Linked DNA regions of Symmachiella macrocystis. The protein of the gene in region 1 interacts with the protein of each later gene in a pairwise test. Links are inferred from orthologs where the notes say so. Each region holds a gene or a part of one and is shown on either strand. Other genes may lie near its edges. The genes, in order: cysK and cysE.

What was found.
Region 2: the proteins of cysK (region 1) and cysE interact in binary tests that used the Escherichia coli proteins (3 or more experiments, as listed by UniProt). The link is inferred for Symmachiella macrocystis from one-to-one orthologs.

Annotation. Positions count from the first base shown.
Region 1 is NZ_SJPP01000001.1:1,934,745-1,949,953, reverse strand. The notes cover bases 7,595-10,568. They hold cysK (cysteine synthase A), read left to right. Parts: upstream 7,595-8,605; coding sequence 8,606-9,532; downstream 9,533-10,568. Other genes in these bases: CA54_RS07510 (trans-sulfuration enzyme family protein), read left to right, coding at 9,695-10,568; CA54_RS07520 (HEAT repeat domain-containing protein), read left to right, coding at 7,595-8,307. Outside these bases: CA54_RS07555 (tetratricopeptide repeat protein), read right to left, coding at 1-231; CA54_RS07550 (hypothetical protein), read left to right, coding at 656-1,186; CA54_RS07545 (hypothetical protein), read right to left, coding at 1,200-1,715; thrC (threonine synthase), read right to left, coding at 1,775-3,109; CA54_RS07535 (threonine synthase), read left to right, coding at 3,549-4,793; CA54_RS07530 (lactoylglutathione lyase family protein), read right to left, coding at 4,879-5,385; CA54_RS07525 (hypothetical protein), read right to left, coding at 6,157-6,699; more of CA54_RS07520, read left to right, coding at 6,988-7,594; more of CA54_RS07510, read left to right, coding at 10,569-10,834; CA54_RS07505 (tetratricopeptide repeat protein), read left to right, coding at 11,048-11,911; CA54_RS07500 (tetratricopeptide repeat protein), read left to right, coding at 12,053-13,126; CA54_RS07495 (mandelate racemase/muconate lactonizing enzyme family protein), read left to right, coding at 13,155-14,270; CA54_RS07490 (6-phosphofructokinase), read right to left, coding at 14,326-15,209.
Region 2 is NZ_SJPP01000002.1:502,847-518,024, reverse strand. The notes cover bases 6,663-9,605. They hold cysE (serine O-acetyltransferase), read right to left. Parts: upstream 8,575-9,605; coding sequence 7,750-8,574; downstream 6,663-7,749. Other genes in these bases: CA54_RS20025 (PQQ-like beta-propeller repeat protein), read right to left, coding at 8,628-9,605; CA54_RS20035 (DUF1501 domain-containing protein), read left to right, coding at 6,663-7,734. In the rest of the region: CA54_RS20050 (GNAT family N-acetyltransferase), read left to right, coding at 155-658; CA54_RS20045 (exo-alpha-sialidase), read left to right, coding at 834-2,756; CA54_RS20040 (PSD1 and planctomycete cytochrome C domain-containing protein), read left to right, coding at 2,857-6,267; more of CA54_RS20035, read left to right, coding at 6,319-6,662; more of CA54_RS20025, read right to left, coding at 9,606-12,617; CA54_RS20020 (sialidase family protein), read left to right, coding at 12,795-13,913; CA54_RS20015 (dihydrodipicolinate synthase family protein), read right to left, coding at 14,050-15,057.

The DNA.
Region 1 (15,209 bases):
ATGCAGGACCGGCCAATCTTCACCGTAACGACGCGCGTCGAGTGCCTGTTGTGTGACCGTGATACACTGTTGGTACCGCCCGGTTTGAAACAGCTCGCGGGTATCGTCCAATTCGGTTGCGCCGGCAACAGAACCAGTATAGACGATGATTGCAGTGACCAAACCGGTGAACCGCAGCCAGTCGCATCGGGGACGTGTACAGGGATGGGTCAATTGCGGGGAACACGGCATGGGGCCCCTTCCTCGGTGACAGCGCTGTTCGCCGAACCCGGACATGAGTTTCAAAAACCCGCTGCTGCTTGTCGTCGCCTTCGACGCTTAAGGCACACAGCCAGGCAATGGCAGATTTTCAATCCCACCGAACGGCATCCGCGCAAGCGGCCAACCGTGTCCTGCGGCAGGGCCTTTTCACTGACAGCAAGTCCCTCAATGTTGCATTCGCAACCGTAGCTGAATTTTGAGATAGACGCAAGAACAATAACCGCAACCACATCCGCCCGCTGGTGCCCCAAGATCACGAAACGGGGCGACGATTTGCACGCGCCGCACGGCGTCGGCTACAATCAAGACCAGCTACCGGCAACATGTTGTTGCCAAAGAGGCAGCAATTCGTGGAACGGGACCTTCCCCCTCGCCAACAGCAAAACAGATTTCTATGTCATTTGACGATTTCGGAGTAGAACGCCGCTTTCACGAAGCGTGGGATGCCATACGCATCGCCCGCCCGGTCAGCTTTTCGCTGTTCACATTTGGCGAAACCGAATTGCCGTATTATTTGGTCTGTCATCCCCAGTCCGAAGGAGCGACCGTCAAAATCACCGAAGGGGAGATCAAAGTCACGCGGCCGATGTTGATCACACCGGATAACATGGATGCGGAGTTTCGGAATTTTTTCGAGAGTCAAGAAGAACACGAAATGGTTCAATTCTTGATGAAGCGAACCGTGATCCCGCAGTTAAAATTCGACAACACCAGCCACAGCAGCGATATTCGTAGTGACAGCGTCGAAGAGGCAGTCGCCCTGCTTAATCGCAAGCTCGATGCCGAAGAGCAAGAACGGGTCGCCGTGCTGACCGCCCCCCCAGAGTTAGCCGGCATCGCCTTGCTGCGGTATGCCCTAGAACGGGTGATCGAAAGCCAACCGCACAACGTCCAAGAACTCCGCGAACGCGGCTTCCTGCCGTAGTCGGTCAGTGCACCTAATACTTCGTTGTGCGGCCTTCTTCGGTCCACAGTGAGAGTTCGTCCATCAACGAGCGCATTTCGGGATGTTGACGGATGGCGCCGATGACGGCGTATTTCTGTAAGCTACGGCGACGGATCTCTCGTTCCAGCATGGGGCGGATTTCCTGGCGGAACATATTTTGGTGACGATAGCGAATCCAGCAATAGCCCCCCATCAAGGCCATCATCACCAGTCCGATGTCAAAAAAAGCTCCCGCCCAGCCAATGCCGGTGATCACGTGCAGGGCGACGCAGCCCCAGAAGCAACTGATCAGGCAGACCCAGAGCGGCAGCGTGCTTTGCATGCTCAGACGTTCGCTGGCTTGGATCAATCGCCCATAGAATTCCGGATCAGTGATGCCTTCTCGGCCCGTCTCCTGGGCAAAAGGTTCGCAGACCAATTCGCCGTCGCGGCGCGAGACTAACATCGCCTCCCCTTCGTCGGGAAGATAATCGGCCAAATATTCAAGATCTTCAAAGGGCGTATTCATCGCGACCCTCGTATCAGAATCAATAATGATGGCAACCGCGTTTCGCAACGTTTACTCTACTAGAAACGGGAAACGACTTCCATGATTTTTTCTAAATCGTTTTCTACGGCAACGGGCGAATTGGCGTGGACCGCCTCATTCACGCCGCTGGGGCGTAACAGCCGATCAAAATCGTCCGATTTTCCGCTGTGATACGCCACCGTGACGTTGGGATCCTTCAATTGGTGTCCGGTCAAAATACACACCACGCGATCGCTCGCCGCAATCACTCCTTCTTCGCGGAGTTGCTTCACCCCGGCCACACTGGCTCCGCTGGCCGGTTCACAACCAAAGCCGCCGGCGCCGACTTGGGCTTTGCCGTCTAAAATTTCTTGGTCGCCCACCTCGCGAACGACACCGTCACACGCATCTAGCGCCCGCAGGGCTTTGTTCAAATTGACCGGCCGATTGATTTCGATGGCCGAGGCCAATGTCGCAGCGCGGCGCCCGCCCGCCTCCATCGCCACAAAATAATCCTCACGCACGGTGGCGTCGGGGCGTCCATGGTTCCACCGCAAACCGTCGCGTTCGTACAATTCGTGCAACGTATTCGCCCCCGCCGCATTGATCACCGCTAGTCGCGGCAAGCGGTTGATCAGTCCCAATTCCTTCAGCTCCAGCAAGGCTTTGCCGAAGGCGCTGGTGTTGCCCAGATTTCCCCCGGGCACCACGATCCAATCGGGCGGCTCCCAAGCGAGCGATTCGAGAATGCGAAAGATGATCGCCTTTTGACCTTCCAGCCGAAACGGGTTGAGGCTGTTGCACAGATAGATCCCTGCTTGCGAACACACCTCGCGGACCCGCTGCATCGCATCGTCGAAATCCCCTTCGAGTTGAATCGTCTTGGCATTGTAATCCAGCGCCTGCGACAATTTTCCATAGGCGATTTTGCCGCTGCCGATAAACACCAACACCCGCAACAGCCCGGTGCAACTCCCAAAGATGGCCAACGACGCGCTCGTGTTGCCGGTCGAAGCACAGGCGGCCTGCGTCGCTCCCACCATGTGGGCATGCGTTACCGCGGCCGTCATGCCGTTGTCCTTAAAGCTGCCCGAGGGATTCAAACCTTCGTATTGCAAAAACAGACTGCTGTCATTCATGCCGCAATAACGGGCGACGGAATTCGACTGCTGCAGGATCGTTTGCCCTTCGCCGATAGTGACGATTTTGTCCTCCGGAGCAAACGGCAGCAACTCCCGAAACCGCCAGACGCCGCTGAAATCGAGCGGATTGCGTCGCGTACTCCATCGCCCTTCAAACTCCCGCAACGACCCCGGCACCGCCACACGGTCCCAGTCATACCGCACATCCAACAGGCTCCCACACGTCGGGCAGCCGGTATGCACTTCGTCCACAGAAAACGTCGCCCCACAGTCGGGCGCAATGCAACATTGGTAGGCAATCTCAGTCGAATGGGCGGAAATCGGTCTGTCTCCGGGCAAGGGTCAAACGGTCAAAAACGGCAGTTCTACCTGTATTGTCGACGGCGGAGCAGGAATTGACAACTCAAAAACCGGAAAGGTTCGGCGGCGGGGCAATGGCGGAGCTTTCCTGCAATCATTAAATGAAAAATCGCGCGCAGAGACGCCATGCCGCAGAGAAAAGAGAAGAGAAGCCACGAAAGGAGTTTCTCAACTTGGCTTTGCGGCTTGGCGTCTCTGCGCGCGGTTTCTTTTTTTCGTCATTTCGGCATTGCTCCCCATCGCTTTGCAATGCTTTTCGGAACACGCTAGGCTGAGATGTCATTGCGTTTTTTTGCCAAATCCGTCCTATCAAATTGACGAGCAACTCACCGTGCATACCTCCCTGACCTGTGCTGCGTGCGGCTTGGATCATGCGGTTGATCAACTTCAGAATCTGTGTACCGCTTGCGGCAAACCGTTGTTGGCTGGGTATGATCTGGCGGCGCTGCGCGAGTCGTTTACGCCTGACGCCGTTCGCCGCCGTGCGACGCGGTCGATGTGGCGGTTTGCTGATGTGTTGCCGGTTGATGATGTCAGCGACGCTGTTTCATTGGGCGAGGGGCAGACGCCGCTGTTGCGACTGGAACGCCGCGGCGCGTTTGCGGAGTTTGAGAATCTGTTCGTCAAGGACGAAGCATTTAACCCCACCGGCAGCTTCAAAGCCCGTGGCATGGCGGCGGCGGTGACGCGGGCCGTCGCGCTGGGGGCCAAGGTGGTTGCGCTTCCCTCTGCCGGAAACGCTGCTGGGGCGGCGACGTATTATGCGAATCGCGCCGGGATTGAATGCTATCTGTTCATGCCCGAAGACACGCCGCCGGCGAACATTATCGAAAGTGTTGTGGGCGGAGCGAATGTGTTTTTGGTGAATGGGTTGATCAGCGATTGTGGCAAGTTGGTCAAACAAGGCTGCGAGCAATTCGGGTGGTTCGATCTTTCGACACTCAAAGAGCCGTTTCGTATCGAAGGCAAAAAGACGATGGGTTACGAACTTGCCTTCGACATGGCCGATGCCGCTCAAGCCACACAACTGCAATTGCCGGACGTGATTTTTTATCCCACCGGCGGCGGCACGGGTTTGATTGGGATGTGGAAGGCGTTTGACGAAATGCAACAACTGGGTTGGATCGGTCCGGAGCGACCGCGGATGGTGGTGGTCCAAGCAGAGAACTGCGCCCCGGTCGTCCGCGCGTTTGAGCAGGGAGCCGACCATGCGGAGATGTTCGCCAATGCGTCAACAGTCGCCTCGGGCTTACGGGTCCCGGCAGCGGTCGGCGATTTCATCATGCTCCGCGTCCTCCGCGAATCAAACGGCACAGCCCTGACCATCAGCGACGCCGACCTGCTCGACGGCGTAAGAGAATTCGCCACCCAACAAGGAATCTACGCCTGCCCCGAAGGGGGAGCGGTCTGGAAAGCAGCGCAACACCTCTTAAAAACCGGCTGGCTAAAACCGGACGAAAAAATCGTGCTCTTCAACACCGGCAGCGGGTTAAAATACAACCACCTCTTCCCGGTCGGAGATTTACCGGTGTTGGATCATACCGATCCGAATTGTTTGGATTGTGTTGGGGGGTGATTTGGGGTGTCGCGGCGGGGCTGTTCGCCAACAATGGTCGATATGCCCATCGCTGGAGGGTGAACCGAAATACCCGGGCTCGGCATCAATCAGAATCGCCTTGGTATGCGCCCGCCGAGTAAGTAAGTTCGTAGCCGTGAGAATAGATTTCGATCAGGTTACCAAAGGGGTCTTCGCAGTAAACCATCCGGTAGGGCTTTTCACCGGGATAATACTCGCGGACGGGCATTCTCTGCTTGCCTCCATTCTCGACGATTCTCTTTGCGAGCCCCTCCACATCGGGGTCTTGGACACAAAAGTGGAACACCCCTGTTTTCCAGTATTCAAAATTATTCTCAGGCTTTTGTGCATTCTCAAACTCGAATAACTCAATGCCGATTCTATCACCGGTGGCTAAGTGCGCAATTCGAAATCGGCCCCAACCTTCGCCGAACACATCATCGCACATCACACCAATAGCGGAATCATCTGACACAACTTCAGTGGCGGGCATGATGACGTACCACCCTAACGTATTGGTATAGAAATCGATGGCCTGGTCTAAATCCGTCACAGAAATACCGATGTGCGAAAATGTTCGAGGAAATGTCATGTCGGTTCTTTCAGCTCAGGCTTGGAACAGTAATATCATCGCAGGTTTTACCTGGAGACCTCAGTAAGCCACCGTCGACTCTCCCTCATTTTACTGGTAAGTTTCCCAGCCATACAACCAAGCAGGCAGTTGCGTTATCGTGCGGCGTTAGATGCACGAACCACTTCAACGCGATTCGCTTCTTGCCCCGGGTGGCATCGACTTGGACTGTTTGGGTCGATTTGAAGTCGCGAAATTGAAACGACTATTGTGTTGAACCGACCAAGTGATATCTTCGAGAAACCGTTCCTTTCCCAACGCAACTTGTTGCCGGTCATTACCTACTCGAGTCCCACGTAATCGCATTCCGAAGAGCACCGCGCCTTAGCCCAAAGGCGGTTTTTCCGTGAAAGCGGCGACTGAGGAGATGCCCATTTTCGGCAAAGTTGTCCCCGCGGCCCAGGAACTGGCGGGATGAGTTTTTGATTCTTGAAAGCCTCGGCAATCAACTGTTGTCCGAGGTAAGCCCGTCCCAGAAGGACGGCTCGTTCCCGTTCCGCGAAACCGCGCCTTCCTATGAAAGGTGAGGCGCACGTGGCAAACTATCAATGGACCTCTGGATAGGTCGTCCAAGCAGCGACTTTGGGCCAGTCTGGGGTCGGTTAAAGTGTCCTATTTTGGCACATGAGGCGGAGTGCCCATAATTCCTCAACGTTCATCGTGAAGATGGGCGGTATGTGAATTGAGTTCAGCTCCATTTATGGAGTTACCAAAATGTTGGCTGATGTCTCGCTAGCGCGGATTTTGTTTGCTTTGCTCGATCATCTGCTTAGCCCGCAAAAACGTGTCTATGGGAATTGCGGGATCGGATGCGTTATGGAGGTGGGGTTGTTCGCCGGAGTCGACGTAAAAAAAGACTTCGGTATCAGGTCGACTACAGACTGGGCAGATTGAGACGCGGACGACCTGCATCTCACTGTCCAAATAGACGGCATCCGCATGAGAACCACTGTGCTGCTTCATATTGTTGCGAACGTGCGTCCGCCGGGCGGCAGCGCGTGCGCGATTTATTGCTGGAGAGACGCCAACAAGAATTGCCACAACCAAAACGGCAGTGAGCCAGGTCTCAATCGCCGTGAGCTGCCATAGTGCGGAGTGCCGAATCGGTACACGAGCGAGAATGGCCAATCCATAAATGAGCACGGAAATAACAGCGCCGACAAAAGCGCAGAAGGGGGTCGGAACCACCATGGCTTGGAAAAGACCGATGGGGATCAGGATGGCAGATAGAATCCCACCGATGAATGTGCCGATCACAACGCGTCGAAGAATCATGGAATTGTATTAGCTTTTTCAGCTGACCCAAGATTGTCTGGATGAAAAGTTGTTGCGAAGGAAGGATCACGCCCTTCATTTGGGACAAAAGACCTGCTCTGATTATCTGTTTTCGGTTCTGCGCATGCAAGAAGATTCTGCTGCGAGCCGATAGTCTGGCGCATTTAAAGCCAAGAGAGCCGGCGTACTTTGCAGCAGGGGCATCTTGCGGTGTAGCGAAACATTGTGATAATTGAAGGCACGCGGTATTTATTGTCACGGGTTCTTTCCAGCGATCGGAAGTGCCGAATGTCGGTTATTGCCAATTTGACGGCGGACGACTCAGCGGAGAAATCGCAACGACCGTGGCGCGTCTGCACCACCATTGTTGCTTTTGGTTTAACAATTTGGTTTCTCATCGCTATGAACGTCGGTGGGAGTAATATTGCGATCAGCTCGACGAGCTATGGATTTCCGCTGACATTTGTTCGAGTCTATCAGCTAGGTCCAGTCATTCCGCTCAACATGGTGCTTGCGCATGAGTCGATTCTGTCCCAGTTCTTTATGCGTGCCCTCGTTTTCAACGTCGTTCTTGCGATCGTCACGGTCGCAGCTGTTACGTTCTCCCTGCATCGGTTGTCTGCGACATGGACTGCGGGAGAACACGTTGCCTTCTATGCGCTCAGCGTAGCGATCTGCTTTCCTTTGCTCGTCGATGTCCCCAGCTCGATTGCATGGCTGTTTCTGCTTGCCTATCTATTAGCGATTCCGTTCGCGTTTTTCTGCTTTACGGCATACGCGGTTCATTGTGGGGCAATGCGTTTGTTGGGGAATCGTCTCAGTTGGCTGGGTTTTCTTTGTGTGGCGTGCTCATTCGTGGGGTTTTACTATTGGACGGACCGCAATGACATGTACATCGACCCCGATTCGGAGGACGCTGCAGCCTTAATTGAACATTTTTCCAGTGACGATCCTCGTTTACGGCTACTCGCGATTCGAGCAATCAAACGTCTCCCTGCAGGTGACGACTCCATCGTCGAGCCGGTATTGGATTTGATTTCGGATGAGGACTATCTTGTTCGATCAGAGGCGGTTTCCGTTGTCACCCAACTCGGGACAGATTCTGTCCAGTCTGTCCCGGCACTTGTGGAGGTACTACATGACGACGACGTTGGCTCATTAGCAGCCCATGCGTTGGGAGAATTTGGACCCGCCGCCAACGCCGCGGTTCCCGCTCTTCGCAATGAACTCCAAACAGCGAAGGGATATGAAACACTCAGTATTTGCAAAGCCCTTTGGTTGATCGATGGAAAAGCGTCCGTTGTAATACCTCCGCTGATTGAACTACTTGAAGATGATTTCGGTCCCATCCGACGAGACGCTGCCGAAATTCTTGGCCAGATTGGCCCTGCTGCGAAGGCAGCAGTACCAACCCTGGTTGGAATGGTGCAGTATTCGCCACCACCCCAAGAGGATCCTCCACTAGTTCCATCAGCAGATGTTTCCGGCGGCGAGCCGATTGCTGTGGCAATGACCGATCAAGAGTTTTATCCCCAAATACGTGCAGCTGCGGCCGAAGCTCTCAAGAAGATTGACGCTCAAGCCGCAACACGTGCGGGTGTGGAGTAGGAGAATACCGCTGCTCAAATGCCTCCCTTCGGAGCATACAAAAGGTCTCGCAAGTGCCAAAACATTCAGCAGTGACTTTGCGCGAGGTTTTTTCTGTTTGCGAGTTACTCACCCTCACTAAAACGGTCCGTCTCAACACTCCCCCCGACGCTTCGCTTCACCCTCCGAACCGCCCTCACCGAACAGGGATTGCTCGAAAATCGGGTTTGTCTCATAATACCGGCGCGCAGCTGCGCTCAGGTTGCGCGGCTGCACCGATTCACGCCTACTCCCCCCTCATCTGCAACAGGAGACTGCGATGCCAATTTTTAAGGACAATGCCGAATCGATCGGGCGGACGCCGCTCGTTAAAATCAATCGGCTGACTGAAGGACTCGATGCGACGATTCTGGCCAAGATCGAAGGCCGCAATCCCGCTTATAGCGTCAAATGCCGGATCGGGGCGGCTATGATCTGGGACGCCGAAAAATCGGGCAAACTCAAACCGGGGATGAAAGTCGTCGAACCGACCAGCGGCAATACCGGGATCGCACTGGCGTATGTCTGCGCCGCCAAGGGCTATCCGCTCACCTTGACGATGCCCGAAACGATGTCGATCGAACGTCGCATGATGCTCAAGTCGTTCGGTGCGGAGTTGATCCTCACGCCCGGTCCTGAAGGGATGAACGGTGCGATTAACAAAGCGACGGAAATCGCCGAGAGTCCTGAATACTACATGCCGCAGCAATTCAAAAACCCGGCCAACCCCGAAATCCACTTTAAGACCACCGGCCCGGAAATCTGGGATGATACCGAAGGCAACATTGACATCTTCGTCGCCGGCGTGGGAACGGGGGGCACGATCACCGGCGTGACGCGCTACCTCAAAAATGAGAAAAAGCATCCGGTCAAATCGATCGCCGTGGAACCCACCCACAGCCCGATCCTCTCTGGCGGCAAGCCGGGGCCGCACAAGATCCAAGGCATCGGTGCCGGATTTGTTCCCGATATTTTGGATGTGTCACTGATCGACGAAGTCGTGCAGGTCACCAACGAAGAGTCGTTTGAAACCGCGCGGCGAATTGCCCGTGAAGAGGGAATCACCTGTGGCATCAGCTGTGGAGCCGCCATGGCCGCCGCACTGAAAGTCGCCGCTCAGCCCGAAAGCGCCGGAAAAACGATCGTCGTTGTGTTGCCTGACTCGGGTGAACGGTATTTGTCGACGCCGCTGTTTACCGAATCGTAACTCGGCACCTCACTCCACAACTGCTACGGCCTCGCGAGAAAAGTCGCGGGGCCGTTTTTTTGTCGGTCGGTTTTCGGTGGGGTACGTGTAGGCGGAAATTGTTTCTGTTATACTCGGAGGCACTTTTCCGGCTTTCACCCCTTAGAAACACTGAACCATCCGATGAAATTTGAAACGCGTTGCGTCCATACGGGCGTCTATAAAGACGAAGCTTACAACAGCGCCACCACGCCGATTTATCCCACCTCCACGTTCGTCTGGGACGCCATCGACAAGAACCGCGGCTATGACTACACGCGTAGCGGAAATCCCACGCGGCGGGCCTTGGAAGAGAATATCACCTCGCTGGAAGGGGGCATCGATTGCCGCTGTGTGGCGACCGGCATGGCGGCCATTACTACGGCGCTACAACTCTTCAAGCCGGGCGATCATATTATTTCCGGCGATGATATTTATGGCGGCACGTTTCGATTGTTTCACAATGTGCTGTCTGAGCGGGGGCTGGAATTTACGTTCGTGAAGATGACCGACCTCGATGCGGTACGCGCGGCCGTGCGACCGGAAACCAAATGCATTTGGATCGAAACTCCCAGCAATCCTCTGATGAACATCATCGACATGGCGGCCGTGGCGGAGATCGCCAAGCAGGCCGGCGCAATTTCCATTGCCGACAACACGTTCATGTCTCCCTACTTTCAGCGGCCGTTTGAATTCGGTGTCGATATCATCGTGCACTCGATGACCAAGTATCTCAACGGTCATTCCGATGTCGTCGGCGGTTGTGTCGTGACGCGCGATGAGCAACAGGCGGAGCGGGTCAACTATCTACAAAACGCGATGGGCATGGGCTGTTCGCCGTTTGATGCTTGGCTGGTGTTGCGGGGGATTAAAACCCTCGCGCCGCGGATGCAGGCGCATCAGCGCGGCGCTACCGCATTGGCGGAAATGCTGCATGAGCATCCGGCGATCGAGCGGGTCTATTACCCCGGCTTGCCGTCGCATCCCGGTCACGAATTGGCCAAAAAACAAATGACCGGCTTCGGCGGCATGCTCAGCGTCGACGTCAAAGGAGGCCGCACGGTCGCCGAACGGTTGGTGACGAAGACCGAATTGTTCTTGTTGGCCGAATCATTGGGCGGAACGGAATCGTTGATCGAATATCCAGCGGAAATGAGCCACGCCTCCATGACGCCCGCAGCTCGACTGGCCGCCGGAATTAGCGAAAACACGGTACGGATTTCCGTAGGGATCGAACACCCGGATGATCTCATTGCGGATATGCGACAAGCGTTGGACGGTTAGTTCGCGTTTCAATTGTAGGCTTCGAAAGGGGGTGCCTTCATGACCTCGCGAAGTTTCAAATTTTACTGGATAGATGATGAAGGCACTCCAAGCCTGATTCCCAGCAAGGGCTGGATCGACCTTCATACAATTACCCTGGCTACGGACATTCAAATTCCGATTCCCTGGATCCTCCGTACCAGGGCATCTAAGACTGTACTCTCGATTTGTACAGTGAACGAAGAAGCAAAACCGGTTTGGCTGACGATCAAGACATCTGGTGCCCTTCACTTAAACGCAGCACTTGGTCGCTTGCGTAGTGCAGTTTGGGCTGAAGAGCATTTGAAACGGCTTGAGGAACGAGGGTTAGGTGACTTGTTTCACCATGTCACCTGCCCCAATTGCCAATCCATCATTGATCTGACCGGCAAGCCAGAGACTCCGCAGGTTAGCTGCCAGTTTTGCAATACGATCTCTACCATAACCACGCATTCCGATAACGGCGACGAATTTGAACCGCAAGTTGATCGCAATTATTGCTTGTGCGACAAGTGCGGCAAATACAGCAATCCCAAGGAGTTGGGCCTCTTCAATTTTTATTTTTTGGTAGTGGTCATCGGGTACCGGTACCGCAAGATTTGGATGTGTCCGTGCTGTGCTCGAGAAGACGCTTTGTTCAATTTTTTGGCCAACCTACCTTTTCTCTTGGGAATTCCTCCGTCCCTGAGGGAATTGTGCCGGTGTTATTTCCCGCATGAAGACATCAAATTGTTTAAAGGTCTGGATCGCGCGAACCGTCGGGCTTGGAAAGGCGACTTGGACGGGGCCATCGCCGGATACCAAAAAATATTATTCCGTAGGCCAATTTCCGCGGGAATACGTTACAACATCGGTTTGGCGTTACGGACGCAAGAGCGAATCGCCGACGCCGTACAAATGTATGAGTCGGTATTAGAGGATTGTTCCAACTTCCGCCCCGCTGCCGTGGCGTTGATGACGTGTTATCATGAACTCAATGAATCCAAAAAACTGGCAGCATTGAAGGCCCAATGGAGCGGTGGGGATGACGGACCAGCGATCGATTCAGAAGTCAACTGAGATCCGAGAATTCCACGATTGTTAAAGAATGGCCTATCGCCCGTGGGGATCGAACATCTGGATGATCTCATTGCGGATCTGCGACAAGCATTAACAGACTGATTGGGCAAACCACATCCAACGTCCCTGGGGAGAGCTCGCATGACACCGCTGAAATTCAGTTTTCACTGGATCGACGAAAACGGAAATGCAAAGGGCTTTTTGGCGAAGAAGGGTGTTCTCGATGCTGAAATGCTGAAGTTGGATGATACAGATATCCCGATCATCGTGATTCTCGAAGCGGAGGTGCGGAGCAATTTGTTGATTCTGTCGGTCCTGACCGATGAGGATCAATCTGCTCATTTAGGGATTCAGACGTCCAAGGCTAAACAATTAAAAACGGAATTGGGGCGACTACGTAGCTCGGCCTGGGCGAAGGCGCATCGCGAAAGTCTGGAAGACAAAGGGCTGGGACATACGTTTCATCACGCAACGTGTCCGAATTGCGCAGCCGTCGTGAATTTGACGGACATGGCGACGACACCGCAAATCAGTTGCCAATTTTGCGATACGCTATCAACGATCGCCCCCCCACCGAACGACGAGGGAGAAGTCCAACCCAGTTGTGACCGCGACTATCGGCTGTGCGACGAGTGCGGCATGTATAGTAAGCCGCGGCAGTTCACGATTTTCTACTTCTACTTTTTGCTCGTGGTTTATGGATTTCAGTCGAGCAAGACGTGGCGCTGTCCCGGATGTATGCGCGGTGAAGCGTGGAAGATGTTGTTTGGAAACCTGATTTTTATCTTGGGTATTCCGGTTGCGCTTGTGCAGTTGTTCCGTTCGTATGGCGGAACCGATGTGGGAGGGCCGTTCCCGGGACTGGACCGCGCCAACTTGCGTGCCCGCAAAGGGGATTTGGAAGGAGCTGTCACCGCCTACCGCGAAATCCTCAATCGCCATCCGATTTCAGCCGGTGTGAAATACAACATCGGCTTGGCGCTATTGGCGCAAGATCGCCAGGGCGATGCGGTGAAGCTATTCGAATCTTCGCTAGCAGACTGTGCTAACTATCAACCAGCCGCTGTGATGCTGGCTCACTGCTATGAACAACTGGGTGAATCGGATAAGCTGGCGGCGTTGAAGTCGCAATGGGAAGCCTCTGAGGAAAACGATGACGACAACGCAGTCGTCGAAGCGACCGCAAAGAATGATCAGCCGGCGGCATTGGAATGATCGGCGACCAGACACCGGGATGTACCGCATGAAAATCGCAAAAATCGAAACCTACCCCGTCCAGATTCCTCTCAAACCCCAGCGGCGCATGAAGTCGTCACTCGGGCAGCACATTGTGTCGCCCTACTTGATCGTTAAGGTCGTGACGGACACCGGTCTCGAAGGGGTTGGCGAAGCGACTGTTATGCCGCGGTGGAGTGGAGAAACGGTGTGGAGCGCCGAAGCGCTCGTCAAACATATTCTGGCGCCGCAAGTGATTGGCCGCGACCCGGAGGATATTCCCGGACTGGCGCAAGCAATGGATCGCGCGGCGCAACACAACTGGTTTACAAAATCCGCGATTGAAATGGCCTGTTGGGACATCAACGGCAAAGCGGCCGGCAAGCCGGTCTATGAATTGCTTGGGGGAGCGGTGCGGCCGTTGACGTTTCGCTGTCGGTTTTCGTTGGGGGCGTATGAACCGGATCGTGCGCGACGGCGGGCGGAGGAACTTATTGCTGAAGGCTTTGAGACCATTAAAGTCAAAGTCGGCGGAGATCCGGCGGCCGATATCGAACGGGTGCGAATTGTCCGCGAAGTCGCCGGTCCGCAGCGCGATATTGTGATCGACGCCAACTGCGGTTGGGATGCTGAGACGGCAATCTCGGCCTGCCACGAGATGCGGGACCTGAATATCGATGTGTTTGAGCAACCCACTCCCGATGGCGACTACGCCGCCTTGGCCCGTGTCCGCCGTAAAATCGAACCCGAAGTGATGGCCGACGACATTTGCTTCAACATGATTCACGCCCAAGAGTTGGTCCGCAACGATTGTTGCGATGTGATCAGCCTGTATCCCGGCAAGCAGGGGGGCATTCAAAAGTGCGTCGATATTATTGAATTCGCCGAAGAAAACGGCGTCGCCTGCAGCATCGGTTCCAACTTAGAATGGGACATTGCCACCGCCGCCATGGGGCATGTGATTGTCGCCTGCCAAAACATGCAGGTCGAGAAATACCCCGGCGACGTACTGGGGCCCGACTATCACCAAGTCCGCATCGCCAAGAACCCCATCCAAATCGAAGGCCCGCTGGTCACCATCACCGATGCACCCGGCTTGGGTATCGATGTCGATTGGGATATTGTCGAACAACACCGCATGTAACGATCGCTCGCGCGGCGCTCGTCATTCTGCCCCTATGGAACGCACTACTTCGGGGTTATTGCCCTCCCAACGGAGCGCGGGGTTCGAGGTATCTCAACCGTTTTTGAATGCCGATGTTCACGCTCTGATAGCGAGTCGACAATTTGCCGGAATTGAACAATTCCGCTCGAATATTTTCGATGTCGTCCATCCCGATTGCATCGGTAAAGATCGGCAGCAAATATTGTTTACCCAACTTCGAGAGTTGGAACCGCTTTGCGTCGTAAAATGCCGGGTGCACTTGTCGGGCGTGGATGAGTTGCCATTTGTCGCGCAGGATATTGGCTTCGATCGAATCCAACTGAAAGCCGTGTTCGCTGGACCATTGCAAAGTCGCCACGCAGTTGTTGCGTCCCTCTGCCAACAGTTCGATCGCTTTGCCTCCCAGTTGTGAACCGTAAAACCGGTCAAACGAGATCGGCCGACCGCCCCGCTGGGTATGACCGAGTTTCCGAGTAAAGATCGCCGACGCAGCCGTTTCATGCCGCTGTCGGGCGGTGAAGAATTCGTTCCCCATCGATTCGTCGAGCATATCTTTCAGGTGTTCGGCCGCTCCACTGAACAGCACATTGCCCGCGGGGTCAAATGTCTTCTTCTTAGCTCCCAGTGGTTGGCCGTCCGCATCGCGGACTCCTTCCCCAATGACAATCACTACATGTTTCTGCAGGTCGTATAATTCGCGGACTCGTTGCGTCAATCGTTCAAACTCGATCGGAAACTCCGGCATCAATACGATGTCCGGTTGTCCATAAGCCGAACCGAGTGCGATGAAGCCCGAGTCGCGGCCCATGACTTCGACAATCGCAATCCGGCGATGTCCTTCGGCCGTGGTGCGGATCCGTTCAATCCCTCCGGCGGCGACATACACGGCTGTGGCATACCCCGGGGTGACGTAGTTAA
Region 2 (15,178 bases), on another replicon or contig:
ATTTTCAATTTAGATCGACTTGGAATTTGGTTTAGCCATATGGGAAATAACACGAAACTGGGTGTGACAGCTGCATATGGCAACAGGTAGGATTTAGCCGTTGGCGCTATCCGTTCGAGCTGATTTGACGCCGCTCCAAAGCGGAGTCACTGATATGGCGACCGTGGTGAACATACCGAGAAAACCATCCCGTTTCACGATCCGCGACGCCAACGATCGAGATGCGGTGGCTGTTGCGGATATCGTGGACACCGCATTTCAGCCTTTGCGCTCCATTTACCAACCGACGCGACGAACGATCGAGCGACAGGCCGTTCATCGCAAAAAAGGACCCCGACTGATTGGTGAGGCGGACGGACGCATGGTGGGGACGGTTCAATACGACGTTCATCCCGACCGACTGCACGCTATCGGACTTGCCATTCATCCTGATTATCAAAGGATGGGGCTTGCGCGGCTTCTGCTGCAGTCGATCGAGGATCGCGCACGAATGGCCAGTCGCCCGCTCGTCGTCTTAAACACGATTCAGGAAACAGGCAACGTGCCGATTTTTGAAAAACTTGGATTTCAGGTCGTAAGCCGAGTCGTTGCGACATGGTGTGTCAGCTCCCTGCATTCTGCGGTGCATGATGTCACCATGCAGCGTGATGTATCGTGACGCGACCAGCATCGTACGGTTGATCTCCCGTCTTCTCGATAACGTCGTACCTGGTAATTCTCGGCCGCGAATTGACACCCGCGCTTTCACGGGATTTAATCGGAACTTAGCGGGTACCAAGTAGATCACTCCCTTTGAAAATTCGCATTGCACATTCTGAAACTGGAAAATCCAGATGAAACCGTTGATCCTGTTGTGTGTTACGGCTGGCCTGTTCGTCGGCGGGCCTGCAAACATTTCCGCTGAGCCGCCAAAGTCCGGTGATCCCATTGAGCTCTCTGCTGAGTTACGCCAACGCTGTGTTGCAATCCTTCGCGAAGGTTTCGCGGCGGAAGAGTTTTGGCCATCGATGCATGCCGCTGAAGCGTTGACAGTGGCCGGTCACGGCGATGAGGTCCGCGCGGGATTGATGAAAAAATCGCCCAAGGTGACCGACGATCAGCAGCGGTGCGGCATTGCTCGCGAAATGGTGCGTGCCGGTGACCGGCGTTATGCCGAGACGATGCTGGAAATCCTGTCGCAACCAGACGATTACGCACACACGCATGCCGCGGAAAGTCTCTATAAGGTCTATGAAATCGGCGACGGATCGCAGTTGCGGGCCGCAATGGCGAATGGGGATAATCCGACTTGCCAGCTGATGGCAGCAGCGGCGCTGGCTCGGTCGGGTAGTCCGGAGGCATTTGAGTTTATCCGGAAACAACTGGCCGACGGTGACACCGATGGGCGGCGCATTGCCGCTTGGATCTTGGCCCGCATCGGCAATACCGGCGATATTCCCGCTCTGCAAGCGAATTTGAAACGTGAAACCGATCTGCTGAAAAAGAGTTATTACGTCAATGCTTTGGCCGCGCTGGCAGATAGCGGTGGACGGGAACAGTTGGCGAAAAACCTCAGCGACGAATCCCCGGCAATTCGCACCTATGCGGCCGTGTTCGCCGGTGATGCCGGAATGACAAACGTGGCTCCGCAATTGGAGAAACTGTTGGATGATCCCGAATTGGATGTACGAATACGTGCGGCGCAGGCATTGCTGACGTTGGCACAACCGGCGGTCGAATTGGGTAACATTGCTCGCGATGTGTATCCGGCGACTCCCGAAAACCCGCGGTACAGCGAAGGTTCGATTGCCGTGTTGGGTGACGGGACCTTGTTGTATGCCACAACGGAATTCATCGGCAGCGACTCTGATTTTGCCAAGGCGCGAATCATTGCTAAAACGTCTACCGATGGCGGTCGGACGTGGAGCAAATCCCGGGTGCTGCAAGAAAACATCGGCGGCAAGAATGTGATGTCCGTCACACTGCGGCGTTTGCCGAAAGACAAGTCGGGCAAAGAGCCGTTGGGGATGTTTTTTCTGATCAAGAATGACTTCAATGACTTACGAGCCTATTTGCGGATTTCGCATGACGATGGCAAAACGTTTAGCGATCGGATCCTGGTCACCGACGGGCCAGGTTATCATGTGGTGAACAACGATCGTGTGACGGTTCTAAAAAGCGGACGGCTGTTGTGTCCGGTGGCTTGGACCGAAGATGTGAAGACGGTGAATCATTTCACTTGCTACTGCGCAATTTCTGACGATGGCGGCCAGACGTGGCATCGGGGTAAAGGGGAAGTTGATCAACCCAAACGTGGAGCCATGGAGCCGGAGGTTTTGGAACTGAGCGACGGGCGGGTACTGATGATCGTGCGGACACAATTGGGATACATCGCCGCTAGCGAATCGTCCGACGGTGGGGAAACTTGGAGCGAAGCGAAGTCATGGGGTGTCAAAGGACCAGAAGCCCCCGCCACATTGCGACGGATTCCCGCGACGGGAGATTTGCTGTTGATTTGGAATCACACGTTTGTCGAGGGGGCCGGGCATGGTGGAAAACGGACCCCGTTGACCGCGGCCGTCTCGACCGATGAGGGTAAGACTTGGAGTTACGAGCGAAATCTTGAGACGCGCGACGACCAGACCTACGCCTACACGAGTATTGAGTTTGACCGTGGCCGGGCATTGTTGAGCTATTACGTCGGCGACGATAAGACGGGGCGCATATTCAGCCGGTTTCGCTCGGTGCCGGTCAGTTGGTTTTATCAACAGCCGTGAACTCCGCTGATGCGCTTGACGCGGATTGTCTGGGAGTCGATCATGGGGGGAGTCCGCTTAAAACGGTGATGAGAATCGTCCGTTCGGAAATCCGCTCCCCATGAATTGTCCCTCGCTAATCTCGTTCCCTCGAAATCCACACTACGCCTTAACGGCGTGGGTGGTGATGTTTTCATTGGTGGGAACCTGCCAGGGTGATGATGCGGCCGGTTTGGAATTGTTTGAGAAAAAAATTCGACCGGTGCTGATCCAGTCCTGTTACGAATGTCATTCCAGCCAGGAGGACAAACCCAAAGGGGGGCTGCGGTTGGATAGTCGTGAGGCGTCACGCACGGGGGGAGACAGCGGCGCTGCGATTGTACCGGGTGAGCCGGACGAAAGTCTGCTGATCGAGGCCATGCGGCACGAGTCGTTTGAGATGCCTCCGCAGTCGAAGTTGTCCGACGAGACGATCGCCGATTTTGTGAAATGGATCGAAATCGGGGCGCCCGACCCCCGTGATCGCCCCGATAGCAACACGGTCGACAACGCGTGGCCGGTACTGCTCAACGCGCGGCGCGATTGGTGGTCGCTGCAACCGGTGGTCGCACCAGCGGTACCGGAGATCGAGAAGAATCCACCGAGCGACACGATCGATCGTTTTGTTGTGTCGAAGCTCGCGGATGCGGGATTGGCGCCGCCGAAACAAGCAGCACCGCGTACGCTGATCCGGCGTGTGAGCCTGGTGCTAACCGGTTTGCCGCCGACCCCGGAGGAAATACAGCAGTTTTTGCGGGACAGCGAAGTGAACCCGGATGCGGCGTATGAGGCGCTCGTCGATCGCTTGTTGAATTCGCCGCACTTTGGCGAACGTTGGGCGCGGCATTGGATGGACGTGGTTCGATTTACCGAGACGCACGGCAACGAATGGAACTACGAGGTGCATCACGCTTGGCGATACCGCGATTACCTGATTCGCGCGTTCAATGCTGATGTGCCCTACGACCAATTCGTCCGCGAGCATATCGCAGGGGATTTATTAGAGCACCCCCGTTGGAACGACGAGCAGCAGTTGAACGAATCGTTGATTGGCACGTCGTTTTACCGCTTTGGCGAAGTGAACCACGACGATTGCGTGACATTGACGTCGATTGGTTACGACATTTTGGATAACCAGATTGACACACTCACGAAAGCATTTCAAGCAACGACCGTCGCTTGTGCGCGGTGTCACGACCACAAAATGGATGCGGTTTCCGCGGCGGATTATTATGCACTGTTGGGCATCCTCAAGAGCTCGCGGCTGACTGCCCAAACCCTCGATGCCCCAACGGTGAATGCCGAATTGATGGAGCAGTTGCGTGTGTTGAAGTCGCAACTCCGCGAGGAATTGGCGCAGCATTGGCAGTCGCAGACTGGTGATGTTGCCAAATACCTAGTGGCAGCGCAGGCGCGAATTGCTAAGTCGTCGGAAGCGGATACCCTGGCATCTGGTTTGAGTGCGCCGCGGTTGCAGGGTTGGGTGAAAGCTCTTTCTGTGGAGAAGCCGGGGATTGATCATCCGGCGCGGGCTTGGCAAGCAGCGAATGCTGCCGACGAAATACCCAACGCATGGCGCGAATTGGCGGTGAGTTTTGAAAAGGATCGCCAAACGCATGCGTCATTCAATGCGGAGCAGTTTGCATGTCTCGCTGATTTTCGCGACGATGATCCGACCGATTGGAGCGCCACCGGCCAAGGTCTGCGTCAAGGGCATACGTCGAATGGCGAATTCACCGTGGCGCATGAAGGCGACAATGTCGTGCGGAAAATTCTACCCGCTGGTCGCTACACGCATGTCTTGTCGGAGAAACTCAACGGCACGCTCCGCTCGCCCGTGATTGGCGGCGGAAAGTCGCACATCAGTTTTCAGGTGATGGGAGAGAAAACGAGTGCCGTGCGTTTGGTTTCCAACAACTGCCAACTCAACTACGCCAACTACCGTGCCTTAACCTCGTCGCAGCCAACGTGGGTTACATTTAAGGTCCCCGCCAATGCGGATATGTTGCGGACGTTCGCGGAACTGGTCACGAAATATGATAACCCCAAGTTTCCGGATCAATTGGGGACGTTGGGAGGCGATAAGACCAATGACCGCATCCCCTGGTCCGAAGCGGCAACAGACCCACGGTCGTATTTCGGTATCCTGCAGGTCGTGGCGCATGACGGCGGCGATCCGCCGAAACCGGACTTATCGCCATTGGCGCGGTTGTACGTTGAGGCCGATACGGTGGTCTCGCCCGCTGCGATTGCCGACAAGTACTCCGCGGCGATTCAAACGGCAGTCCAGCATTGGTCCGCGGGGACCGCTGACGATGATGACGTCTATTGGCTGTCCTGGTGTATGGAGAACAATCTGTTGGACCATGCCGTGACTGCCTCGCCGCAGATCGAAAAATTGGTGGGCGCTTACCGCAAAATAGAAGAACAACTGGCGCGGCCGCGATTGTCGGCGGGGATCGCCGACCTGGGTGCGGGGCAAGACCATCGCATATTACTGCGGGGCAACTTTGCGACTTTGGGAGAGGTCGTCCCGCGCAGGTATTTAGAAGTGCTATCAAGCTCCGCAACGAATTCTCAACCCACAGGCAGTGGGCGGCGGGAGCTTGCCGATCAGATTGCATCGTCGCACAATCCGCTGACGGCGCGGGTGATGGTCAATCGTGTCTGGCATCACCTGTTTGGTGCGGGAATCGTGCGGAGCGTCGATGACTTTGGTCATGTCGGCGATCTTCCGTCGCATCCCCAATTGCTGGATCATCTCGCCGCACGGTTTGTGGAACCTGCCGGCAGTGACGACAATGGTATGGGCTGGTCGGTGAAGACGCTGATTCGTGAAATAGCATTGTCGCGTACATTCCGCGCGACGGGCCGCAGTGAGTTAGCGGCCTCGGAAATCGACCCGCAGAATCGCTTGTTGCATCACTATCCAGTGCGGCGGATGGAGGCCGAGGCGATTCGAGATTCGATATTGACTGTTTCCGGCCGACTGCAACCGAAACTGTTTGGCGAAAGCATTCAACCGTTTCGCCCCGAATCGAATGCCACCCGTCGGCTGTTTGCTGGGCCGCTCGATGGGGAGGGCCGACGCAGCGTGTACATTAAAGTCAATCTGATGGAGGGGCCGAAGTTTTTGAGTGCCTTCAATCTCCCCGGCGGGAAAATCACCCAAGGCCGCCGTGATGTCACAAATGTGCCGGCGCAGGCTCTGACGCTTTTAAACGATAGTTTTGTACTGCAGCAGGCGGGGGTCTGGGCAGAGGCGGTGATTCAAGACAATGCCGTTACGGTCGGCGCACGACTAATGACAATGTTTGAATTCGCTTTGGGGCGCCGGGCAACGCTGTTGGAAATTGAGCGGTTTGAAGAACTGATCGATACGCTTGTACAGATTAAACAGATCCCGCGCGAGGAGATGCTTTCATCAAAAGAAATCTGGCAGGACGTGGCGCATATTTTGTTTAATGGCAAAGAATTCATCTACATCCCTTGAAAACGTTTTCGTTAGCCAATGAGCTGCGAAATCATGGGAACAGTTAGCCGTATGAATCCTCACATCGACAAATGCCCGGGACGCAGACCGCGACTCTTTTCGCGGCGTAGCATGCTGAAATCGTCCGCCAACGGTTTCGGGATGTTGGCGCTGTCGGCGTTGATGTCGGAACGCGCTTATGGGGCACCGACCACGGGACCGCATTTTGCACCGACGGCTAAAAACGTCATTTTTTGCTTTCTGGATGGAGGGGTCTCGCATGTCGATTCGTTCGACCCCAAACCGAAGCTCGCAGAAGTGGACGATCAACCGGCCGGTGAGATCGACAACCCGACAGCGAATGTGAATCGCAAATGGCTCAAGTCTCCCTGGAAGTTCGCCAAGCATGGTGAATCGGAATTGCCGGTCAGCGAATTGTTTCCGCACATCGCCAGTTGCGTCGATGACCTGGCTGTGATTCGTTCGATGAAAGCGGATCTACCGATTCATTCCACGGGGGTGTTGTTTTTGCACACCGGGTCCAACGTGGCCGGGCGGCCGAGTCTTGGTTCGTGGGCCAGTTATGGGCTGGGCAGCGAAAATCAAAATCTGCCGGGGTTTGTGGTTTTAAATTTTGGCGTGATTCCTTGCGGAGGATTGGAAAACTATTCCAGCGGGTTCTTACCGGCCAGTTATCAGGCGACGTTGCTCAATGCCGATGGTCCGCCGCTAGAGAATATCACTCCGGGCGACAGCCGCGCGGGGGTGCAGCGTGCCAAACTAGATTTGCTCAAATTGCAGGACCGTGCGTTTGCTGAGACGTTGGGAGGTAACGATGCCGTTGAATCTGCTGTCAAAAACTATGAACTTGCGTACCGCATGCAATCGCTCGTCCCGGACGTGCTGGATTTGTCGCGGGAAACGAAAGCGACGCATGCGCTGTACGCAATCGATTCCAAAGTCGACTCGCAGCGACTGTATGGGATTCAATGTCTCCGCGCGCGGCGGTTGATCGAATCGGGTGTCCGTTTTGTGGAGATCACTTGCCCCCCGGGGGCTTCGAACGGCACGTGGGATCAACACGGGTCGCTGAAGAAGATGCACGAGAAGAACGCTCTCGACACCGACCAAGCGATCGCCGGCTTGATCAAGGACCTCAAAGCCCGCGGGCTGTTTGACGAGACGCTGATCGTCTGGGCGGGGGAATTTGGGCGTACGCCGCATGCGGCCTCTCGCGACGGACGTGATCATCATCCCGAAGGCTTTACCGTTTGGCTGGCCGGCGGAGGCGTCAAAGGGAGCGTGGTGCATGGGGCGACTGACGAGTTGGGTATGCATGCGGTAGAGAATGTCTGCACGATGCATGATCTGCATGCGACGATCTTGCATCTCTTGGGCTTGGATCACCAACGCCTGACCTACCGTCACGGCGGCCGCGACTTTCGCCTGACCGATGTGCATGGTGAAGTGATTCACGAAATCCTGTGAACCGTATAAGCTGGCTTAAATCCCGCTGCCGTCGGCGTGGTGATGCGGCAGCATGTGATCCATGTCGAGTGCCGGTTCGGCAACTGAAAGCCGTCCCACGATTTTGGCCGGAATTCCGGCGACCGTGCAATGCGCGGGAACATCTTCTAAGACGACGCTGCACGCGGCAATTTTCGCTCCGGTGCCGATTTCGACATTGCCCAGGATTTTGGCACCGGCGCCGACCAGTACGCCATGCCGGACTTTGGGATGGCGGTCTCCGGTCGCCTTTCCGGTCCCTCCCAAAGTCACTTCGTGCAGCATGGAGACATTGTTTTCCACGACGGCGGTTTCACCAATCACGACCGAGGTACCGTGATCCAACAAGATGCCCTGACCGATGCGAGCGGCCGGGTGGATATCCGCAGCGAAGACCTCTGAAATACGGCTTTGCAGGTGCAGTGCCATCGCCCGCCGATTCTGCCCCCACAACCAATGCGCGATACGATAACTTTGTAGCGCATGAAAACCTTTGAAGAAAAGCATCGGCACATAATAGAATTCCGACGCCGGGTCACGGTCGCGGACCGCTTGAATGTCACACCGCAAGGCAGCGCGAATCCGAGGATCGCTGGCGAAGGCTTCGTCGATCACTTCGCGGATCAACATGGCCGTCACGTTCACATCGGCGAGTTTGCCCGCGAGATGAAAACTCATCGCATCTTCGAGCGTCTCGTGTTTGAGAACCGTGGCGTGCAGAAAACTGGCCAGGATCGGCTCTTGGGTAGCCGCATGCTGAGTCTCCGCGCGGATCGTTTCCCAGATCTTGTCGTCGCTCAATTTATGTGCGGCGTCGGACACCGGCGTTGCCTTTGGTCAATGGTGAGGATGGAAACGTGCTGCGCGGGGTGCGATTACTCGCGTTCGATTTTAATGCCGCTGAGAATCGGAGCGTCACTTCCATCGCGCGGGACGAATTCGACAACGAGATTGTCGGTCACGGAAATCCCAGCCACTTCGTGTACTGCTGAACGCCCGTTGCCACTATCTGATTTGTCGAGGCCCACGTTGTCCAGTAAAGTCTCGCCTTGGATTTTAACATCAAATTTCGCTGTGGCGGATGGATCACCCTGGCGCCCCGTGAAATAGAATTTAACGCGATAGCTTGCCGGATCGGCCCCCTGCTCTTGCAGTGGGATGGTAAGTTGTTTTAACCCTTCGGCCCAATAGGAATAAATCCAGGGAGACTCAACGTCTGTCAACGCTTCGGCTTGGCTGTTGATCCCGGAGTATTTCCCGCCGTCGGCGAAGCCGGTTTGCAATTCCAGCGGCAGGACCAATCCGGTTTCCTTGTAGGCTTTGGGACGAGGATAGGCCAGCCAGACGGTTCCACCTGCATCACGACGATCACCAGGAGCGCCGAAGTTGAGTGCCAAATGTTTCACCGGTGTCGATTTTCCTACGGAACTATAGATCGTCCAATCCCGTCGGGGTTCGCGCGGTTCCATCACAATGGTCGAGGCAATCGAAAATAGGCAGACACAACCCGCACTCGCTTCAGGGACCATCAACAGGCCGTTGGCGGGAATCATGTTGATCCAGCATCCGGTGCGGTGCCCGGCAAAGTGCCGCGTGCCGTTGTCGGCGTTCAGGTCGTAAAACCCGGTAAAGCCGGAGCGGAAAAACATCATGTCCGGCGTGGCAGTCATCATGCCGCAATGGTGTCCGGTACGGACCATGCTCCAGGGGACCTCTTGGCCGGTGATCGGATGTTTCCGCATGCGCTGCGCGCCGGTGTAGAGGTCAAATCCCCACGGTTCGGCGACGATCTGATCTTCGATAATGATTGGACGATGCCGATAGTTGGCATCCTTGGCCCACAACTTATGTCCATCTTCTCCCGACAGCGCCACGAGCCGGCGACTTTTGAATTCCCCGGCGAGGAATTGTTTCCAATAGTGGCCGTTGGCGTTGGCCCCGCAGAGTACCAGCACGTTGTTTTGCACCATCAAGGTCAATTTGCCCCCGCCGGTGCCGATTTCACTGCAATCGGTCACGTCGACCGGGGTTTCCCACAATTTCTCACCGGTACGTGCATCCAGAGCGACCGCCAAGCGAGCGTCAACCCGTTTCATCCGCTCTTCGGCCTCTTTCGCCTCGTCGCCGGTCAGTTTTTTTAGTTCCGTTTTGTCTTCGCGCAGCAACTCATCGCGTTGGTCACTGGTGATCGTACTGTCGATGAAGAAGACCCGTTCCGGTCCCAGGGCAATGGTGTGGTGGGCGATATGTTTGCCTTGATAGCTCCAGGCGGTCTTACCGGTCTTGGTGTCGATGGCGAACAAACCGGTCGTGCTGTCATCGGTCACTTTACCGCGACGTTGCTTACGGCGTTCGACCTCTTGGCGGATCGTGGCGGTGCCGATTAATAGTCCGTCTTGGTAGGCCAGATAACCCCATTCGTGATCTTCGCCTCCCGCGGCGGGCGGAACGGTATAGGTGGCTTTGATTTCGCCGGTCGCCAGATCAAGGTTATGACATTCACCGCGAACCATGACGAACAGATCATCGCCGCCGGCTACGAGGTTTCCGGGATTTTGATTTTGAAATACCCCGGTCCGCACAGCATTGGGCTCCTCCCGCTCCCACAAGAACATCCCGTTGTAGGCGTCGTAAGCCATGACGCTGTTTTCTCCCTGCACGATCAATCGACCGTCGATGGAAAGCGGACCAACGGCCCCGTCGTGTCGGTTGACCATTTTGCCGGGGCCGGGATCGCCATACCATAGGACGCCCAGCCCGCCCTTCAAACGGCGGTCGGTGCTACTGGCGGTGTTACCCGGATCGCCGTATTGGTGCGACCAATTGGCTGCGCCCGGCAGTTTGTCGCGGGTCAATGTGATCGCCGTTGCATCGGTCGAGGTGTGTGATTGGTCGGCCAGTTTCATGCCCGCCAACCAGTCGTGACGGCTTTGAACTGCTTGCGAGGGATCGTCCTTTTTGCCGCCCAGATAAACCACGCCCCCGAGCGGTTTGAGGTGTCGCGCGATTTCGGCTGGATTTCCGGGAACGGTTCCCCCCAGTAATTGGGTGTCGGACACGATCAAATTCGCGAAATAGCTCGAGTAAGGGACCGGTGCAAAATCAGCCTGATGCACGGTCACCCGACTACCGTAGAGCCCCGCAGCGTTGAGGGCTTTGCGGGCGGCAGCGACTTTTTCCGCGTCCGGTTCCAAACAATACAACGTCAGCTCGCTTTGCCGCGCTAGTTCATAGGCGAGTCGTCCTTGTTCGTTGCCCAATACGAGTGCGAAGCCGCGATTGACACCGGTGGTCTTTAAGATGTCCGCCGCTGCGTCTTGATAAAACTTTGTCAGTTCGTCTTGGGGATAGGGATCAGCCCCGATGTTCTTTTTAGCGACCGCCGAGGGGGCAGCGGGCGTATCGGCCGATGCGAAGGCATAGATCTTGCCGGTGCTGGTACTTACAAACAGATTTCCGCCGGCGACTGCCAATCCGCGGGCTTCGCCGTCGACCGGGGCGCTCCAAAGGGGCTTGCCCGTTTCGTTAGAAAAGGCGGCGACTTCCCCATCTTTGCCGGCGAAGACCAAATCCCCCGCCACCAACAGTGATGATTCCCCGTCAAACGGAGTTTTCCAGATGACACCCACTTGGTCTGCTTGTTGGATTTTGGCTTCTAGTTCCTTCAACTCTGTTTTGGCTTTTTCTAGTTCTTCGCCTTCTTTAGTGTAGATTTTACGCATGATCGGCCGCAGGCCTTGTTCTATTTTGTGGCGTTCGCGGCTACCGGCGGCATAAGCGTCTCGGTCGAGTTTGATCAACGATTTTCCGCTGAGCGTGTATGCATATTCATCGGCCATCGCTAACTGATATCCGGTAAACCAACCGTAACCAACGTCGCCGGTCTTTTGTTCCATCGGTAGGATATGGTGATCGCCCCAGCAGAAGATTTGCCCCGACGCTAGCAACGCCTTCGAGCCGCCAACAACCCCACCCGCGTCGCCCCGCCATCCGTGAACGCGTTTGTGGACCACCTTGCCCGTCTTGCGATCCACAGCCGCCGGCAATGATCGCCCGGAGGGGACAAACAACAATTCGTCGTTGGCCAACAAGTAACCTTGCGGCGACAAGTCGTTGCGACCAGCATCTTCTTCGCTGATCGTGTCTCGTTTCCAGACTAATGAACCGTCATTCGCGTTGACGGCATACAGGTAGATATTCTCATGCGGAAAGATTCCCGCACCGAAATAGGCGAGACCGTCATCGACGAGAATCCCGGTTCGGATCGGCCAGCGTGAAATCATCTCTTGTCGTGCGATCAACCAGTCGTCGTCGGGTCCAGCGCGGTGTTTCCAGATCAAGCCGCCGTCATCGCTATTGAGGCAATAGGCGTTGCCATCGTCCGATCCAAAGTATACGCGACCCTCGGCCACTGTCGGGGCCAAGCGAATCGGTCCCCCGCTGTAGAAACTCCACAACTCTTTGCCGTTGCTGATGTCGACGCAATGCAATTGATCATCGACTGAGGATCCGTAGTACAAGCGATCTCCCACAACGGCGACGTGAAACGCGTCGTCGAAGGTCATGCGATCGCGTACTAATTTGCCTTCGATAGTTCGGTTGTCGGTTCCCGACCACGCCATTTGCGGCGCCGCATCAGGCGAGATCGTCCAGCGTAATTGTAGCGGGGTCTTGATGGATTCGGTCGTGTGTCCGGCGCGGGCGTTATCGTGCATGTACGTTGGCCAGTCATTGGCCAGGGACGAATTGGGCAGACAGGTTGCCAATCCAATCACTGCTGCGCAAAACAAGAACGCACCCTTTGCGATTACGGGCCACGTCAAATGATTGTCATTACGGTTCGTTGAACGAATAACGTGATTCATGTCAGAATCCTTGCCTGCATTGGCGGTCTGTTGAACTATGGCTCGTGAACAATGGCTCGACTGTAGTTTATCGTGAGACTGTCGCGATAACTGTGAATTCCAGTATACTTGTTGGAATCCCTCAGTTCGAGCGACTCCGTCGAGGGTAGAGAGTTGTATGAAATTCTAATGAATACCATGCCCGCCAAAATGGGCAGTCTGAAGGGAGACGTGATGATTGGTTTACAGTCGAGGTTGTCAACATTGACGGGGGCAGTCGTCCTGGGAGTTGTATTATTTTCCGGCGTGCAGGCCGCAGAACAGCAGCCGGGAGTTCTCAAGGAGGAATTCATCTACGACACCGCTCCATTTCCCTCGTGCCACGCCTCGACGATTGTTGAAACCGACACCGGTCTGGTTACGGCTTGGTTTGCCGGAAAACACGAGAAGAACCCGGATGTCGGAATTTGGGTTTCGCGGCAAGAGGACGGAAAATGGACGCCGCCGGTTGAAGTCGCCAATGGAATTCAATACGCCGGAAAACGGCATCCTTGTTGGAATCCGGTACTGTTTCAACCCAAAGAAGGCCCGCTGTTATTGTTTTATAAAGTCGGCCCGGACCCCCGCACCTGGTGGGGCATGCTGACGACGTCGGCCGATGGCGGCAAGACGTGGGACCAACCGCGACGACTCCCCGAGGGCATTGATGGTCCGGTCAAAAACAAACCGATTCAATTGGCCAATGGCGACATCCTGTGCGGATCGAGCACCGAATACGACGGCTGGCGGGTCCACTTCGAACGGACGAGCGACTTGGGCAAGACCTGGGAGCGCGTGGGACCGATCAACGACGGCAAAGAATTCAACGCGATTCAGCCCAGCATTTTGACCTATGAAGATGGACGGATGCAGGTCCTTTGCCGTAGCCGCGAAAAAGTAATCACACAGAGTTGGTCGGAGGATGGTGGCAAAACTTGGAGCAAGATGACGGCGACCGAGTTGCCCAATCCCAATTCCGGCACCGATGCGGTCACGTTGGCCGATGGTCGACAAATATTGATTTACAATCACTCAATCCGCGGTGGTCGCGGGCGGGGATTGCTCAACGTGGCGGTCTCGGAAGATGGCAAAAATTGGAAAGCGGCATTGGTGCTCGAAGATGAAAAAGGGGAATTCTCCTACCCGGCCGTCATTCAAACCGCTGATGGTATGGTGCATTTCACTTACACCTACCAACGCAAAAAGGTGAAGCACGTCGTTGCGGATCCGTCGAAGTTCGTGCTCCACGACATTGTCGATGGCCAATTGCCTGATTGATTCGAGTGCTAATGGGCAAGTCGTTTCAGACCAGACGTGGTTTTTTTAACCGTGTCACTGCGGCGACCGGTTCGTCGGTCAAGTCATTGATGACCGGCGAGCAACGAGGGTGGGAAGTCTTCCGCGAACAAATCAGCTACGGAATCTGCCGAAACTCCGCGTCGAATACGGCGCGGCAGGTTTGATGTTCCTCATCGCTCAACCCCAGATATGGGGGGAGCATGCGTGTGGGGAATTGTGGATCACGCAGCCACAGGAAGGTCTTGTCATAACAGCCATCGATCATCCGCCGCTGACAATGGGCAAATAGACGCCGAGTGACGCCGTGCAGTAAGGCAGTGATGCGAAATAGCTCGGGCAGATCATCGTCCAACCCTGCCTGGAACAGTCGCCAAGTGGTCTCGGGGAATAGTCCCGCCTGGCTGCACAGCAGCGAACATTCGCCCATCGAGCAACCCATGGCATAATTTGACTCGAGCAGAAAATGCTGCAAATCGGGTGTATGTTTCAGTAGGTCCGCGGTGCGGGCGTAGTCGGTGGAACTGTTTTTGGTGGCGACGAGATTCGGCACAGTATCGGCGATGCGACGATACTCCGCTCCACCGATGATCCGCCCCACGCGCGGCAGGTTGTAATGCAGGAATCGGCAATCGGGGAATGCGCCGCACACCGATTTGAAGAAAAGCATGGTTTCGGATTCATCGAGCGGGCCCCAACTGGGCAACGAGATTTGAAACATGCGGATGCCGTAGTGATAGGCGCAAGCAATCCGTTCGGTGATCTGTTCCATGGAGAGCGCGATCACGCCGACTTGTGGATCGAGTCCCTCGCCGACGGTCAACTCCGCAAAGGTTTGTACAACCTGCTGAAACCGGTGATCGCTGAGCGCATAGCCTTCACCCGCGGTGCCCATCACATACAAGCTGCTGTAACCTGCCTGTAAGAACCTGTTAACATGCTCGGTGAAGGCTGCGACATCGAGTTCCCAGTTTTCGGTCCAAGGGAGCATACAAGCCGCCAAATTGCAGCGAGGGTAACGCATGGCGATGGGGGGGGCTTCGATCATCGGCGGTTCATGCTCCAGTTGGCCGGGAAGTTTCTTGCGCCGCTCAAACGGGAGCGGGGTGTCTGACTGTAGGCGCACAAAAAAACCGCCCGAATTGATTCGGGCGGTTATCAGTCTATCGTAATTGTTCAAACCTTTCATAAAAGTGGGCCTAAAAACCGAAGCGATTTGCGAATCGCACGGCACGGTGCTGGGCATA